Candidatus Chlorohelix allophototropha: one gene and its partner. Each later gene encodes a partner of the first gene's protein in a complex. Links are inferred from orthologs where the notes say so. Each region holds a gene or a part of one and is shown in the gene's direction. Other genes may lie near its edges.

Region 1 (12,535 bases):
GTTGCATACCTTGCAATCGCGCTTTCCTGCTGATACCAACATTACTACCCGCTACCGTTTCTATGTAAGCCAAGGTTATGTGCCAAGCGCCCGCATGACGGGCAGCGTTACCGGAGTACCCGGCACTGCCCCCGCTGCTAATTACGGGTTTAATACTCCCTTACCGTCAAACTATACCCAACAAGGTGCTACTTCTTCCACCGGTGGCGGCGCGGTGGTGTCTCCAAAACGCGGATCAAAAACAGGCTTGATTCTTGCCATAGTCGGGGTAGTAGTAGTTGCAGCAATCGCCGTGATACTTATAGTGGTGGTTGGTGGTAGCAAACCCACCCCTACTGCAACTGTAGCTATAACCACAGCGGTTATCACAACCGTGCCGCCTACTGCCACCAGCGTCCTTCCTACACCCACTACCTCGGCAATAGATTTCGCTGTGCAGCTAAATAAAGACGGCGAAGGATTACTGGCTAGCGGTGATGTGCAAGGTTCAATTGACAAGTTCAAAGAAGCTGTCAGGCTTGCGCCCAACGTAGCAATTTACCATGATAATCTTTCAGCTGCCTATAATCTTACCAAAGATTACGCTCTGGCAGAAAACGAAGCGCGTCTCGCCGTCAGTATTGATGCCAGTATAGCCCGTTTCCATAACAATCTGGGTTTGGCGCTTTTCAATCAGGGTAAAAAATCGGATGCGCAGAAATCCTACGAGGAAGCCACCCGCTTGAAACCTAGCGAACCACTTTACCATCGTAATCTCGCTGAATGTCTGGTTGATCTAGGAAAGCCGGACGTGGCAGAACAGGAAGTACGCAGGGCTATTACTCTTTATGCTACTGACACAAGCAAAGATAAAGACAAGAATCTGGCAGCCGCAAATAACATTTTGGGTGATTCTTTGCTGGATCAGGACAAATACCCTGATGCCGAGAAAGCTTATCGCGATGCTGTAACGCTGGTGCCTAACTCTGCCATTTATCAACTTAACGTGTCTAATGCGCTTTATTACGAAAAGAAATATCCGGCTGCAGAAGCGGAAGCTCGCAAAGCAATTTCGCTCGATCCAAATTATGCTGCTGGTTATAACCTATTAGGTCTGACGCTTGAGTTGCAAGAGAAATGGGGCGACTCCAACCTTGCTTATGCCAAGGCGGTACAAATAGAACCTAAAGTGGCGCTTTATCATCGGAATGTGGCGGGTACGTTGATTGAGCTTAAACGTTATACCGAGGCAGCGCAGGAAGCTCAAGCAGCTATCGATATCGACCCTAACAACGCCAGCAATGCTCGCGCCTATAACTTGCTAGGAATTGCGCTTTATCAGCAAAAGAAATATCCCGCGGCAATTGATGCTTACCAGAAAGCAATTCAGCTTAACGCCAAAGTGTCGGTCTATTACTCAAATTTGGGGCTTTGCTATGAAGCTACTACCCAACCGTTGAAAGCGCGTGAGGCATACCAGAAAGCGTTGGATGTCGACCCTACTAATATGGATGCCAAGGATGGGTTGAGCAGAATAAAAGTGCCTTAGCTTAGCGATTGGCTTCCGGGGTAGGTTTGAAGATATTAATGTCAAACCACGAGCCGAGAATTGCAAAAAATTCCCGACCGTTGTAAAAATCCTGCCCCGGGTAGCGTTCTAGCCCTGCTTTCAACCCTATCGAGTCGATTCCTAGCGATTTGCACAGGTAAAGCGCACGGGGCAAATGGTAACCTTGCGTTACCAGTATCGCGCTGTGTATTTGAAAACTATTTAAAGCGCGCCAGCAACTATCGTAAGTACGTAGCCCCCCTGAGTCTTTAATAATCGCTGAAGCCGGAACACCCCTTTGTTGGGCATACAAGCTCATGGCGTTTACCTCGTTATTGTCGATTCCATCTCCGGTCATCATCAGTTTTTGCACCTTGCCGCTTTTATACAAGGCGATTCCAGCATCTATTCGATCAGCCAACATCCAACTGGGAGTACCATCGCGATTTAAGCCTGCTCCAAAGACAAGCGCAACCGGACGCGAAGGTATTCCGGAGACCTCGTTGTATATAAGTGAGTTTTGACCTTCGGTGATAAAATAAACCAGCAAGAGAGGCAATAATATGATTATTATTAATAATATCAGCGTTAGTCGTAAGCGTATTCGCCATTTTGAAACGCGCCTTGCTGGTTTTTTTTTCTCAAGAGTCGCGTTGGAGGCTTTTTTATTACCTCTCCGCGTATCAGATTGAGCCATCAAAAACCTTCCAGTAATATAACGGACGTTATATTACATTAACAGGTTTGTTGCAAGAAACGATTTTAGGACGTAATTCTTTGCGCCCACCACAGAGTAGGAAGGGGATGTAAGTTCAAAAGGTCACTCCTTGCGACCTCGGTAGGCTTTCCATTGCCTGTGTGACCCGTAAGGGTTTACACCGCTTTCCACCTTTGCAACTGCCCTGATTATATTACATAGTAGTAGCACCCAACCGCTATTATAACCTATTAAGGAGGTTGAAGTTATGGAACCAAAACCAAAAAAGATTTTGCTGATTAACGGACCAAACCTAAATTTGTTAGGTGAACGCGAGCCACAGGTATATGGCTACACTACCTTGTCCCAAATTGTGGAAAAAGTGAGAAATGCGGCTATCAATGCCGAATATGAACTCGAAGACTTCCAGAGCAACCACGAGGGGGCGCTTATAGATTTTGTGCAAGCGCGACGCAAGGAGATTTGTGGTATAATTATTAACCCGGGAGCCTTTACCCATTACAGTATTGCACTGCGTGATTGTCTTGCAGCGTTGGATGGGGTCTCAATTGTGGAAGTACATCTATCCAATGTATATGCCCGTGAGCAATTCCGGCATCACAGTCTGATTGCGCCCATAGCTAAGGGTCAAATCGCCGGCTTTGGTCCCAAAGGTTACTTACTTGCTTTAGAAGCGCTTGTTGGCAGCTTCTAGGATATCATAACACCAGTTTATTCAGGAGAAGGTATGGTTTCGACCAGCGAAATTAAACGCGGAATGGTAATTGACCTTGATGGTCAACTTCAGAAGATTCTGGAATTTGATCACCAGAAGATCGGGCGAGGCAGCGCTCAGGTGAAAATTAGTTTTAAGAACCTGCGCAGCGGTTCTAATACTGTGCGTACATTCCAAGCCGGTGCCAAATTTAACGATGTGCGGCTAGAGCGCGAAGTGGTGCAGTTTCTTTACAAGGATGGCGACGACTATCATTTTATGAACGTGGATAACTACGAGCAGTCGATATTGAACGATGAGCAGATGGGTGACGTGAAATATTATATCCACGAAAATGATACAGTTGACCTAATTACCTATAACAGTGAACCTATTGATATTGAAATCCCCCCTTCGGTAGTTTTAACCGTAACTTATACCGAGCCGGGTATCAGAGGCGATACCGCCAGTGGTACCAGCAAACCGGCAACTACTGATACAGGATTAACCGTCAATGTCCCGTTATTCATTAATATTGGCGATAAAGTTAAGGTAGACACCCGTTCGGGGTCTTATGTGGAGCGTGCTTAATTGACTACTTCCAGCTCAAGCAGCCGGATACCATCCGGTGAACCAGAAAAAGGCTCATCTCCATCAGGAAATTTCCTTAATGAGGAAATTCGCGAGCTTATCAAAATGGTCGAAGCCAGTGATATTACGGAATTGGCTATTGAGAATGGCTCACATAAGCTTCTTATCAAGCGCGAAAAGATGGTGGTACAAACATTAGAGGTTTCACCTAATCGATCGAATCGCGCTTCACGCGGGCAGGGCAATGTTGTATCCGCAATGGATGGTCGTTCGATTACCGATCCCGGCGCGCCACCGGAAGACTCTTTCCACAAAGTTGTTGCGCCTATGGTCGGCACTTTCTACCGTTCGCCCGACCCCAAAGCTCGCTCCTTTGTGACCGAAGGAGAAGTGGTGGAAAAAGGACAGGTTATCGGCATTATCGAGGCTATGAAGATAATGAACGAAATAACCAGCGATCATACCGGTCGCTGCGTGAAAATCAGCGTTGAGAACGGTCAGCCTGTAGAATACGGGCAAACCCTGTTTTTGCTGGAGCCGATTTAATCTGCCTTTTAGCTCATGTAGAACTTTCGCATCAGATGGATTTTCGGACAAGGGGCTTAAGCCTCTTGTCTCTAATCTAGATTCATTTCTGTTCCAAGTGAAAGTCTTGATTTAGTTCTTTGTTTCTCTAATTTATCTTTATAACTGTAGCGTCTTTTCTATCCTTCTCCACAGAATCCAGAGGTAGAAGATGCCTTATGCACCTCTACGCGATTTAAAGATCTATTACGAAGTAAGCGGGGCTGAAGAAGCCGAGCCGCTTTTACTCCTCAACGGCGCTTTTGGTCTGATTGATTCCGCCAGCGATTGGGGTAAGCACTTTGAAGTTTTTGCCCGTCACTATCGCTTGATTGCCTATGAGCATCGCGGGCATGGACGCACCGATAATCCCTCTCAAAAGTTTTCCGGTTATAGTGAATTGGCTGACGATGCCGCAGGGTTGCTGAAATATCTGGGTATCAAAAAAGTGCATGTGGTTGGTTTCAGCGATGGTGGTATAACCGCGCTAAAGCTTGCTTCCCTATATCCCGCTTTGGTAGATACTTTGGTGGCAATCGGCGTGAACTACCGTAATACACCTGAGATTCTTGCTGCAATGTATAAACTTGATGGCGCTTACATTGAGCAGAACTTCAAGGAGTGGGCGGCTATTCTCGAAAGGCAATATGCGCACCGTGAACCGGGCTACTGGAAAAAATTGAGTGCGCAAATGATTGCGATGTGGCTGGATGATTCCGGCTATCCCACCGAAGCAGAGATGCGTGCTATGAAGCTTCCGGTGCTATTGATGACTGGGCAGCGTGACCCTTTTGGCACAGTTGATCAGGTTTTGGAAATGCACCGCTTTATCGAAGGCAGCGAGTTGTGTATCTTGCCGGGTGTTGCCCATGCTGTCCCGCAGCAACGCCCCGAACTTACCGGTATGGTGGTGCTGGACTTTCTGGAACGCCAACGTAAAAAACGCCTTCGCGAGACTTATCGCCCTTAATATAACCTTTGTTATACGCTTTTAAGCTTGTATAGAAGGCGGCGATATATAACACCGAGCGGGATAGTGTTGGGATGTGGTAAAGCTGAACGTAGCAATGAAAAGCCGGTATGTGCCGATTAGCGGCATCAGCGACAGCGGTGTGCAAGTTGCAACACCAACGTGGAGTAGTGAACCGCCTACTCGCTTGCTACCCGCTGGGGATAACTTGGGATAACTTGGGATAATTGGGGATAATCTTGGAAATTTTCAGTGTTAGCGAACTACTCGAATATCTCAAAGCCTTGATGGCTCTGGACGAGCGCCTCAGTGATATGTGGTTGCGCGGCGAGGTATCAAACAGCAATACCTATCAGAACGGGCATACCTACTTTCGTCTTAAAGATGCCAGCGGTGTGGTGGATTGCGTATTGTTCAAGGGTAACGCTCTGCGCCAAAAATACAAGCCTGTAAACGGAACCAATTACCTAATGCATGGTAAAGTTTCGATTTACGAACAGACCGGAAAGCTGCAATTCTATGTGGATTTGATCCAGCCGGAAGGGCAGGGCAAACTTGCGCTCGAATTTGAATTGCTCAAGCAAAGGCTGGAAGCGGAAGGACTGTTTGCACCGGAACGCAAACGCCCCCTCCCTCAACGCCCGAAAACTATCGGGGTGGTAACTTCCGGGAAAGCTGCCGCTTTTCAGGACATCCTGAATGTATTGCGCCGTCGCTACCCGCTCGCCACCGTAGTATTGTCTCCCACGCTGGTACAGGGCGAAAATGCACCGCTGCAGATTGTGGCTGCCTTGCACAGCCTCAATGCTATGCCAGAAGTTGAAGTTATAATACTGGCGCGTGGTGGTGGTGCGCCCGAAGAACTGGCAGTATTTAATGATGAAAGGGTGGCGCGTGCCGTGTTTACCAGTAGGCATCCAGTAATCACCGGGGTTGGTCACGAAACCGACTTCACGATTGTGGATTTCGTGGCGGATATGCGCGCCCCTACTCCTAGCGCCGCCGCCGAACTCGTCTCCCCCGATATTGCCGATATTCGGAGTGAGCTTGAAGAATTACAATCGCAACTTTCCGCCTCGCTCGATTACCGCTTGGAGGAGAGTCGAGCGGCTATAAACGCCTTACAAAGACGACTTGAATTGGCTTCGCCCTCCACCTTGCTCGCGCAGCAGCGCAACCGGGTAGAACAATTAATCGCTCAAATTTCTCAAAATACAAACCACCGTTTAAAGGTTTTACAACTGGAGACTCGCGCCCTTTCCTACCGTCTCAAAGTGCTTGACCCTCAACAGATTTTGCAACGCGGCTATGCCATAGTGACCAAGAAAGAATCGGGCGAAGTTATTCACGACATATCCCAAATAGCCAATACAAACAAAATCCGAGTTCGACTAAGCAACGGCGAATTTGAGGCTGAGGTGCGTTAATTTTCAGCTCTCAAATTATGCCGAGAAGAAAACCACCTAAATGTAATTGTGTTCGAATCTAGCGCCACAATAACCCTCCCGCACCAAGTGTTAAAAGAGTCTTAAAAATAGTGAACATTATATGTATATCCTATTGCGTTGGTACGGTACATGGGTTAAGATAAATTTGCAGATAGCACCAGAACCCTATCTGGGCGGTCTTTGGTCTACCTAATATACCAGCTATCGGTCACCGCTCTAGTTTGGTCCTGACTCAGAAAGGCTGGGGCTACAAATTCTTTGGGATAGGAAGGTTTTACACTATGGAATTACTAGCTGCCGTCATCGCTGCCGTTACCGCTGCTATAGCTGCCGCTAAAGCAATAGAACGCCAACAAAAAGATGCTGAAAAGCGTCGTGTACGTGTGCCTGTTCGTGTAGATGAAAAATCTGTGGAGCGGCGACCTCGCCATTAGTGGCGTGGTCCTTCCAGATTAAGCTATTATAGATAATTATCCGCAAAACTCTTGGGCAAATTATTTCTAGATACCCCTTGTGAATTGAAGTCGGGCAGCTTGGTTGAGTCTGCTCGTTTTCGTTTTTATAGCCAATTATGCAAATAACCCCAACTTTAAAGAAAAAACCGCCATTACGGCTGGTAGAACTCCAATTGCTGGTTGCGCCAGCGCTACTGGTGCTGCTTGGAATGTTGATTGTCATTTCTGTACCAAATCAGCGGGTTGGCTGGGATGCCAAAGACCTGTGGATGCCCTTTGTATTTATCGGTCTGCTGTTGGTAACGCATCTGGTACTTACCATCTGGTTGCCACGTTCAGACCAGCTTATTATGCCGTTAGTCTCTGCTCTGTCCGCTTTTGGGTTGATAATGAGCCAGCGTCTTGAAACCACTCGAACGGGCAATATTGCCAGTCGGCAAGTGCTATGGGTAGTGCTGGGTTATACCACCTTTCTTATTGTAGCGTTAGGGCTGCGCAATATTATGGCGCTGCGACGCTACAAATACACCTTCCTTTTTCTAGGTTTGCTTCTCACAGCGGCGGTAACTATTTTTGGTCAGGAAGTAAACGGGGCGCGGCTTTGGTTTCGTTTTGGAATTTTCAGTTTCCAGCCTAGCGAGCTTTTAAAAGTGATGCTGGTGGTTTTCCTCGCCGCCTATCTAGATGATAAACGTGAGGTAATTCTTTCTACCAATTTCAGGTTAGGTCCTATCCCGCTACCGCCTTTTCCTTATCTTATGCCAATGCTTGGTATTTTGGGTATAGCCCTTTTGACCATGATTGTTCAAAAAGAACTAGGCGCAGCGGAATTATTTTTCGGCGTATTCCTCATAATGCTTTTTGCCGCTACCGGACGCGCCAGCTATGTAATAGTAGGATTGGTCTTAATCATCGCCGGGTTTGCCTTGATTTATGTATTATCTGCCAATATTGACCAACTGGCGCATGTGCGCGTGCGGGTGGATGCATGGCTAAACCCATGGCCTACCGGGCAGGGACGTTCTTACCAGATTGTTCAGGCGCTATTCTCTTTCGCGGAAGGTGGCGTATTCGGGCAAGGTATTGGACAAGGCGCGCCCTATTTTATCCCGGAAGTACATACCGATTATGTAATGGCGGCTATTGGTGAGGAAATGGGCTTGGCTGGAGCGCTTGGTATATTAGGCTTGGATGTTTTGCTGGTATATCGCGGTTTCCACATTGCCTTGCATACCACCAATGGCTTTTACCAATTTCTGGCTATCGGCATCAGCGCAATTTTTGGCATTCAAACTTTAATTATCGTAGGTGGTGTGACCAAACTTATCCCCCTAAGCGGCATGACCTTACCTTTTATCAGTTATGGGGGTAGTTCAATTCTAGTAAACTTTCTGATGGCAGGGTTATTGGTGCGCCTTTCGTTAGAGCGAGATAGCAAAGTATGAATCCAAAAACAATTCGATACCTGAGCTTGATATTGGCAGCAGGTATAATCGGTTTTGGACTTTCTTTTGGCTTCCTGTTCGGTCCAGATTGGGATGCAAACGGGCGTAGCGACTCCGTTTGGCTAATCTGTATGCTCGTCACCGGGCTTCTGCTGCTCTTGGCTTTCTGGTATGGCAACGCGCCCATCAAAAAAGATGCTTCTAGTCAGGAACGGATTGCGCATAATACACAACGCGCTATGACTTTCATTCTGGCAGGTTTTATCCTGCTCAGCTTTCAACTGCTGCGCAACCAAATTGTAATTACGGACGAAATCAGCAAACCTTATTTCACCCCCAAAAACGAATTAGTCCAAGACCCCCGCATTATTCGTCAACAACTAACGGTGCAGCGTGGGACGGTTCGCGATACTTTTGGCAACCCGCTGGTAAGTATTGAAGTCAAGGATGGCGTGGTACGTCGCACCTACCTGAATCCTTATATCAGCCCGCTGGTGGGTTATTATAGTCCGCTTCAGTTCGGTAGTAGCGGGCTAGAGGCGAGTTACGACGATTACCTTTCCGGGCGTTCTGGGACAAATCCGTTTGTGGCGCTGACCCGCGATTTAACTCACCAACCGATAGTTGGCAACGATTTGTATTTGAGCATTGTGCCGGAATATCAGGAACTGGCGCAACAGCAGTTGGGTACTCAGGATGGCGCTATTGTATTGATGGATGCCAAAAGCGGGGAAATATTGGCGATGGTCGGCAATCCTCACTTCGACCCGGCTCAACTGGCATTTGACCCAACGGTGGCGGATGACCTATGGGATGCGCAAACCAAAGAAATTCAGAAACGCTGGAACGCCCTTCGCGATGACCCTAAAAAGCCGCTTCTCACCCGCCCAACTCAGGGCTTATACATTCCCGGTTCAACCTTTAAGACCCTTTCACTTTCCGCTTTACTCGATTTGGGAAAAGCTACTCCCGATACGCTTTGGAAAGACGAAGGCAAACTAACGGTGGATGGCGCGGTGTTTAACGACCCGAATCGCCCAGACAAGACTCGCACCGATTGGACTACCACCGAAGGCTATATCTTTTCGCTCAATGCTGTGTTCGGGCAAATCGGGTTGGCGATTGGCGGCGCAGACGAATTGCGTTATATGGAACGTTTCGGCTTCAATACAGCAATTCCCTTTGATATTCCGGTGGAAAAGAGCCGTCCTTTCCTAACTACGGGTTTTCTAGACAAGCGTCCGGCGCAGGCTTCCACCGGCTTTGGTCAAGGCGAGATACTAGTAACACCGCTACATTGGGCGATGTTGGCTGCCAGTTTTGCCCGCGATGACGGGGCGCTTCCCAAACCCATATTGGTGAAAGAAATCCGCACCCGTGAAAAAGTGCTGGTCAAAGCAACCAAGCCCGAAGCATGGCTCAAACCACTTTTGCCGGAAACCTCTAAAGCAGTACGCGATATTATGGTAAAATCTGCCACGAACGGTTATGTGGGACTTAATGGGGGCGGTTTGCCCGGCTCTGGTGCAATAGTAGGTGGCAAAACCGGCACTGCCGAAGTAAACCCTCAGCAGGGTATTAACAATGGCTGGTATATCGCTTGGGCGACAAAGGGTGATCGAGCTTTCTCTATTGCGGTGGTGATAGATAACAAGCGCGGTGCCGAAGGCTTAACCGATGCAATGCCCAAAGCAAATACCATACTCAAGCGCGTTTTGTCACAGGTTAAATGATAGACCGGATTTTAAAAGCTATTATTGTTCTAAGTGTACTAGGGATAGTATTCATTCTTTTATACTCTGGCGCTTCTGCTGCTCGTCAAAATGTTTTCACTGCCAACTACAATTTATCTTCTAGCGACGTAATTTCTTACGATGACCCTGATCGGGCACGTCAGTTTGTGAGCGAACTAGTCTCTGATAAGGCGCAATTCTATTCTTTTACTGCCAGCAAGGGTCTAGAAATAAACCTTGAACTAAACATCCCACGCCTAGAGGGGTTAGATAATTTTCGCCCTTCTCTGGCGCTTTTTGGACCCGGTCTACCCATGCCTCCCGAATCAGATTTAAGGAAATTGCCTTTCACACTTCCTCCCGAATACGGTATGGTGCTTTCACAGGACGACCCCAATGAACCAAAGGCTAGAATTTTAGTAGATGAACCCTATACCCAGATCGGTTTCTGGGAAGGGCAACGTATCGGGCGCGAATTGACGCAGGATGGCACTTATTATGTAGCGGTTTTTGACCAGGCTGAGCATGGTGGTAAATATGTGCTGTTAACAGGCAACCGTAATGGGGCGAGTTTAGCCGATACCTTGACTTTCCCATGGCTTTGGGTGAAGTTGCATTTTTGGTATGAGCAGGGTTTAATTGCCCTTCTTGTTATACTGGTATTATTTACTGGTTTTGTTACGTTGGGATACTTCCGCTTTATTGGTAGCAAGAAAAAATCATCAAATTAGCAGATTAACTTCTAACTTTCGGTTTAAATTAAAGGATATGGGTATTTTTACGAAGAATCTTTACGAGCTATTACAGGAAGAAACTGAACAGTTTTTGAGCCATGATGGCATGCGACTACATATGCATTGCTGGAAGCCTTCCGACGTTCCTGCCTCGCGGGTGGTACTTATAGTGCATGGTCTGGGTGGGCATGGCGCTTATTACGCTTCTTCCCTTGCGCCTTACCTTGTGCCACTAGGCGCAATGGTTTATGCCCCGGATTTACGCGGACATGGGCGCAGCGATGGAGTGCGTGGCGATATAGAATCTTTTGGCGAACTAGAAGGAGATGTGGCGGCAGCGGCATCTTGGGTACGCAATCGGCATCCGAATTTGCCGTTTTACCTGCTTGGTGAAAGCATGGGAACTCCGCTTGCCATTTTACATGCCGCTAACAGCAAGCCTGAATTGAAGCCGGATTATCTTATACTCGCAGCGTGTGTGGTAGCGCCGACCATAACACCTAGAATCGATGAAATATTGCGTACCGCCTTTTACTTGGCAACTAATCGGCGTAAACCGGCTTTACCCATTACCGGGCGCGAAGAGCAGGGTATTCGAGACCTTGAATTTATCAAAGTTTTGAAAGCGGATGTGCTGTTCAACAAGCATGTCAGCGTGCGGTTTTTGCTTAATATGACAAAGGCGATGAACCGAGCGGCGCAATCCCACCATCTTCTCAGCATGCCAACTATCATTTTACAAGGTGGCAAGGATATAACGGTACGTCATCGCCCTACCCGAGCCTTTTTCCATCGTATTGCTGCAACTGATAAGGAGATGCATGTTTTCCCGGAGGCTTTCCACGCAATCCTGAATGACCCAGATGCTCCGGAGGTACGCAAACGTATAATAAATTGGATTGACCGCAAGGAAAGTGGTAATTACCAAACCAATGGAATGTTTACTAATCACTTCCAACCGTTTGCCTAAAAATATTACTTCTTACCTGCCACTTCCATCAAAGTAGCTAGGGTTTCGTCGGCGCATTTCTCCCACGAGAATAAAGCTGCACGGCGTAAGCCCTTATTTATCATTTCGCCTCGCAGTTGTGGGTTACATAAAAGGCGGCGCAAGTTCCATTCTATTGCTTTGGCATCGAGCGGGTGGTGTAACAAAGCAGCATCCCCCACTACTTCAGGTAGGCTTCCGGCGTTAGAGCAAATTACTGGCACCCCACACGCCATTGCTTCCAGCGCTGGTAGACCGAACCCTTCGTAGAGCGAAGGAAATGTGAAAGCTTCTGCGCCGCTATAGAGTGCGGGCAAATCCATATCAGAGACATAGCCCACCAGTTTGATTTGTTCCGGTAGGTTTAGCGCAACGGCTTTCTGCATAATCGGTTCGCTCATCCAGCCCGGCTTACCCCCTAACACCAGTTGTAATTGGTGGCGCGCCGGATAATCGAAATTTTCATCTCGTACCAATGCTGCAAACGCCTCCATCAAACGCTCCAGATTTTTGCGCGGCTGGATAGTGCCTACATAAAAGATGTAGGGTCCCGGCTCTATATTGTATTTGGTGCGCACATATGCAATCAGGCTGGAATCTTTGATAGGCTTGAACTGCTCACGATCATAACCATGTGGGATTACTCGGATTTTCTCAGGGCTGATTC
Region 2 (4,505 bases), 2.8 Mb from region 1 along the record:
ATGGGGCAAATAAACGACTCTGCCATCTCTACCGCTAAGGAATTTGCGTTACCCTTGCTCAGTTTGCCGGAAGGCACAAGCCTAAGCGAACTCGAAAGAGCGCTTACGAAATATATTGTGGAACACCGCCAGCTATTGCAACAGTGGACTCAGGATGTGATTCGCCAGTTTACCGAACTGGTAATCGAAGGCAAAGGTCTTGTAGCAATTGCCGAAAGGTTGTGCCAGCTAACTGAGTGTGCTGTCATCATCGAAGATAGCTCATTCCGGCTACGCGCCCGCAGTTTGCCCGATTTAAGCGAGCCTATACCGGCATATAATACCCGCGCAAGAAGCGGTTTCCCTAATGGGATCAATCAACCGCCTTCTCCAGAAAATTACGTTTCAGGTTTGAGGGAACATGCGCAGTCAGTGCGTGAATGGTTATCCAGCAAAGATTTGCGTGCAGCCGACCCGCCGCTGCATACCTTCGAAAACGGGGCGGGGCTAATGCAACTTACTGCCCCGATTATTGTGCAAGCGACTATTTCCGGTTATGTTTCTATTCTTGGGAAAGATTTCACCAATATCCATCGGGTAGCGGTAATTCGGGCGGCTTCTGCTTGTGCTATCGAACGCTCTCGCGAAATTGCGGTGAGCGCGGTGGAAGACCGTTTCCAAGCAAACGTGTTGGATGAAATTATAGACGGAACCTTCACCAATGCGGATGCGGTGGTAGAGCGTGGCAAACGCCTGAGCTACAATCTAAACTTACCCTATTGCGTTATCACGTTTGCTTTCAGGCATAGCGAAGCCAAAAACCGCAAAAAGCCTCTTACAATTGTCCTAGATGGTCAAGAATTGGAACTGGACTTACCTATAAGCGAAAACATGGCGCGTGAATTGCAGCGGTTGGTTGAACAAGAAGCGGCACGCCGCCAATTGAGCATTATCAGCCGAGTTCGAGATGACCGTTTTGTGCTATTTTTTGGTTCAGGTAAAGATAAATCCAATCATATCGAACTAAAGAAAAGCGCCAAAATCTTCCACGATCGGGTACAGGCGCATTTTACCGAAATGTCGGTCAGCGCAGGCTTGGGGCGTTTTTATGAAGGTATCGAAGGCATCAGCCGAAGCGCACAGGAATCAGAAAAATCTGTAACAATGGGTTTGAAGCTCTTCGGTGCGGGCAACCTCACCTATTTTGGCGATTTAGGGGTTTATCGTCTGCTACTAACCATCAGCAACCAGAAAGAGCTACGCGAATTTTATCAGGAAGTATTGGGCAAACTGCTAGAGCATGACTCGCGCAATGGTGGAGAACTGATGCAAACCCTTGAGTCCTATTTCAGATATCACGGTAGCCCTAGCAAAATGGCGGAAGGCATGAGCCTGCACCGCAACACTTTGTTATATCGCCTGCGTCGAATCCAGGAAATTCTGGGCGTGGAATTTGAAGAGGATGCCGAAGCGCGACTGGGCTTACATTTGGCATTGCGCATTGGCGAAGTGTTAGGCGAACGCCGTTAAGCCCAACCTCAGTATGCTATAATTCACCCCGATGCTATACATGGCGCTATAAATTAACCTGATTGGTGTTATTTCAAAACTAAAATGAAAATTGAGAAAATGAACTTTGAAGAGGCGTACCAACGCCTCTCCGAAACTGCTGCCGCTCTTGAGAACGGCAACCTGCCGCTGGATAAATCGCTGGCATTATACGAAGAAGGGGTTGCTTTGGCAGAACGTTGCAAAGAACTGCTGGATAAAGCCGAGCTACGGGTAAAACAAATTTCGCCGGGAGAGCCTGAATCGGAAACCCGGCAAGCTACTCTTGATCTGGGTGAAGACGACGACTTTATTTAGTCGTTAAATCACGGTTGGTTGGTATATTCTCAAGTTGATAGCGACCGTTATAGCCTTCGCCTTCCGCCAACGGTTCAGCCAATTCCCAGAAGCAAAGCTGAATAATTCGAGCATTGCGAGAAATAGTCATTCCAAAAGGATTATGCACCACCAGCAAAACCTCACTGCGCCCGCTATAGCCCGGATCCCATAGCGCAGTTACCACCGAACCGCCACCACGCGCAATAGTGGAGCGTGGGCGCGCCAGCCCTACGATGTTACGAGGGATATGCACAATCTCGTTCAAAATAACCTTATAAGGACCGGGCGCAAGGTAAACCTTTCCTTCCGAGTCCCATTCCAGTTCTTTATAATCGGGCAGTTTCGTTTCCGCCTGTGAAAAGCCGATAATCGCACCATTGGTAGGCGCAAGCACTTTTTGCGCCGATAGGTCGATTCCGGCAGGCTGCACCTGCACTTTAGGATCGAGTAACCCTTCCACCAGCGGCAAACCGCTTTCAGGCATAAGTAAGGGTACAAGCTGGTTTCTGGTTAGAAACGAGGGCAGGTTATCCGGCAAAATTATTCTCCTATTCCACTTCTAAAGTTAGTTTGCTTGGTCCCGGCAAAGTTTGTCCCGCATACTTGTTGCCGGGTTTAAGTCGATACGGAACTTGAGCAGGCGAGGTTAGTTTTTCAAAATGGAAAGAGCAAATTCGCATGCCGGGATAAAGCGCCACCGCTATTCTACCCAGATTGCCCAATTCCATAGTAGCCGTACCAACCCAACCCGGCTCAAACAAAGCGGCGGTGCTATGCACGATAATGCCCAACCGAGCAAGGCTGCTACGCCCTTCCAACCTACCCACCAAATCATCCGGCAATTCTAGCGTCTCAACGGTGCTGGCAAGTACAAAATCACCCGGATGCATCATAAAAGGTTCATTATCTGCTACGATAATTTTACGCATAGATTCGGCAATCGAAACCGGGCTGCGCGGGTCGATAAAGCTGAAACGGCTATGCTCAAAAACCATGAAAGTATTGCTCAAGCGGAAATCTACCGAGCAACTGCTCAACGCTTTATCGTAATCAGGTTCGGGCGTAATGCGAATCTTGCCCTGCTTCAAATGCTCAACAATATCACCATCGCTTAAAACCATCGGCAAACCTCCCCTTTTACAGCATAAGTTGGTAGTTTCGGGAATTTTCGCACAGTTTCATGGGGTCGTCAAATCTAAAACTTGAAAGCCTTGCCTTGCTGTGCTACACTCGATTTATGGTAACTAGCTCAACAACTGAAATGCTTCTGCGCCTGCTATTTACCGTAGCCATTTACCCGGGTTTCTTTTTCATTGCCAGCCTAGGGTTGTTGGCAGAAGGCTTGCGCCGCATGTTCCAAGCGCGCGCCGAAGGTAGGCTTAGCCCACCTCTTTTACAACCTCTGTACGACCTACTAAAGCTTTTCAAAAGACCTTCTCCTGTGTCTGCACCTGCGTTACCCCCTAGCGAAACATATGTAACCGACTCGGCGCTAAACGCTCAGCGCGCCGCCACTTGGCGTACCATCCAATTCTTTATGCCCGCATTGGCAGTTCTGGCAATAGCCGTAGCTGTAGCATTTGTGCCAGTTCCCGGCAATCTCTGGACGGCGCAATTTGAGAATGAGAGCAAAGGACTAGGAGCAGACTTACTGGCGGTAGTATTATTGCTGGAATTGCCGGTGGCAGTTAGTATTATATTCGGCGCGATGGGTCCCTCTATCTACACACAGGTTGCCGGTTCGCGCACCGCTCAACTGGCAATTTCTTACTTGTTACCTTACGGAATAGCGGTTTTTGGTCCCGCGTTGGTGCTAGGTAGCCTGAATCTCAATAAAATTGCCGCTTCAAACCAGTTCGCCTATATCCCGGTAAAACTGGTGTGTGGCTTGCTCTTTCTGGTAACGCTGCCACCCAAACTGCGAATCAGCCCACTTGAAGCAGGACAGGGCGAAGCTTTGGAAGGCGTAACTACCGACCTTAACGGACCGCCGCTTGCTTTCTATCGTCTCATGCTAATGCTGGAACGAGCCGCCGTTGCAATACTATTCACCGCGCTATTCGTACCGTTCAGTAACAATCCATTGGTTTTTGCCGCAGGCGTATTGCTGTGTCTGGGCTATACGGGTGTTGCAGAAGTCCTATTCAGCCATGTAAAATTAAATACAGCTTTAAAATTTTATTTGGTATATGCTGGTGTAGGTGCAACAGTTTGGCTATTGGTTCTTGCTTTTCTGGTTAAAGTGTAAGGTATGTTCGATTTTCTACAAAACGGGCTTCCGGCGTTTGCGCTGTGGATTATAAGCGGGCTGACAGCGCTATATGGGCTGGCATATTTTCTGACGCATATCACACATGGTGGATTGGTACGGCAGAACCTTTTACTAACAAACCGGGTGCAATTGCCGGAACTAGCTAAGAATGCCGACGTATCAGGTAGCGGCACAGGTGAGGAAACTACACAGGCACTGGTTATGTTGCCCTCAGAAGGTTTGGGACCAAGCGAACGAGGCGGCATCATTTACCCGGCGCAAGGACGCAACGGCTTGAACTTTAAACCGGGACTATGCACCGGCTGCGGGTTGTGCGTTTTTGTTTGCCCCGCCACTGCCGTTTCCACCAATCCAACTACCAAAGGCT

What was found.
Region 2: the proteins of xseA (region 1) and xseB are in contact, whole or in part, in a cryo-EM structure (PDB 8TXR), measured with the Escherichia coli proteins. The link is inferred for Candidatus Chlorohelix allophototropha from one-to-one orthologs.

Annotation. Positions count from the first base shown.
Region 1 is NZ_CP128399.1:2,849,669-2,862,203, reverse strand. The notes cover bases 4,515-7,398. They hold xseA (exodeoxyribonuclease VII large subunit), read left to right. Parts: upstream 4,515-5,304; coding sequence 5,305-6,492; downstream 6,493-7,398. Other genes in these bases: OZ401_RS12475 (FtsW/RodA/SpoVE family cell cycle protein), read left to right, coding at 7,085-7,398; OZ401_RS12480 (hypothetical protein), read left to right, coding at 6,795-6,947; OZ401_RS12490 (hypothetical protein), read left to right, coding at 5,142-5,282; OZ401_RS12495 (alpha/beta fold hydrolase), read left to right, coding at 4,515-5,065. Outside these bases: OZ401_RS12520 (serine/threonine-protein kinase), read left to right, coding at 1-1,528; OZ401_RS12515 (SanA/YdcF family protein), read right to left, coding at 1,530-2,225; aroQ (type II 3-dehydroquinate dehydratase), read left to right, coding at 2,494-2,940; efp (elongation factor P), read left to right, coding at 2,974-3,531; accB (acetyl-CoA carboxylase biotin carboxyl carrier protein), read left to right, coding at 3,532-4,077; more of OZ401_RS12495, read left to right, coding at 4,268-4,514; more of OZ401_RS12475, read left to right, coding at 7,399-8,413; OZ401_RS12470 (penicillin-binding transpeptidase domain-containing protein), read left to right, coding at 8,410-10,146; OZ401_RS12465 (hypothetical protein), read left to right, coding at 10,143-10,877; OZ401_RS12460 (alpha/beta fold hydrolase), read left to right, coding at 10,915-11,850; OZ401_RS12455 (glycosyltransferase family 4 protein), read right to left, coding at 11,856-12,535. UniProt on the Escherichia coli protein: Bidirectionally degrades single-stranded DNA into large acid-insoluble oligonucleotides, which are then degraded further into small acid-soluble oligonucleotides.
Region 2 is NZ_CP128399.1:41,097-45,601, reverse strand. Bases 387-3,219 are described here. They hold xseB (exodeoxyribonuclease VII small subunit), read left to right. Parts: upstream 387-1,593; coding sequence 1,594-1,845; downstream 1,846-3,219. Other genes in these bases: OZ401_RS00190 (NADH-quinone oxidoreductase subunit H), read left to right, coding at 3,047-3,219; dcd (dCTP deaminase), read right to left, coding at 2,415-2,987; OZ401_RS00200 (deoxyuridine 5'-triphosphate nucleotidohydrolase), read right to left, coding at 1,838-2,404; OZ401_RS00210 (helix-turn-helix domain-containing protein), read left to right, coding at 387-1,509. Outside these bases: more of OZ401_RS00210, read left to right, coding at 1-386; more of OZ401_RS00190, read left to right, coding at 3,220-4,114; OZ401_RS00185 (4Fe-4S dicluster domain-containing protein), read left to right, coding at 4,118-4,505. UniProt on the Escherichia coli protein: Bidirectionally degrades single-stranded DNA into large acid-insoluble oligonucleotides, which are then degraded further into small acid-soluble oligonucleotides.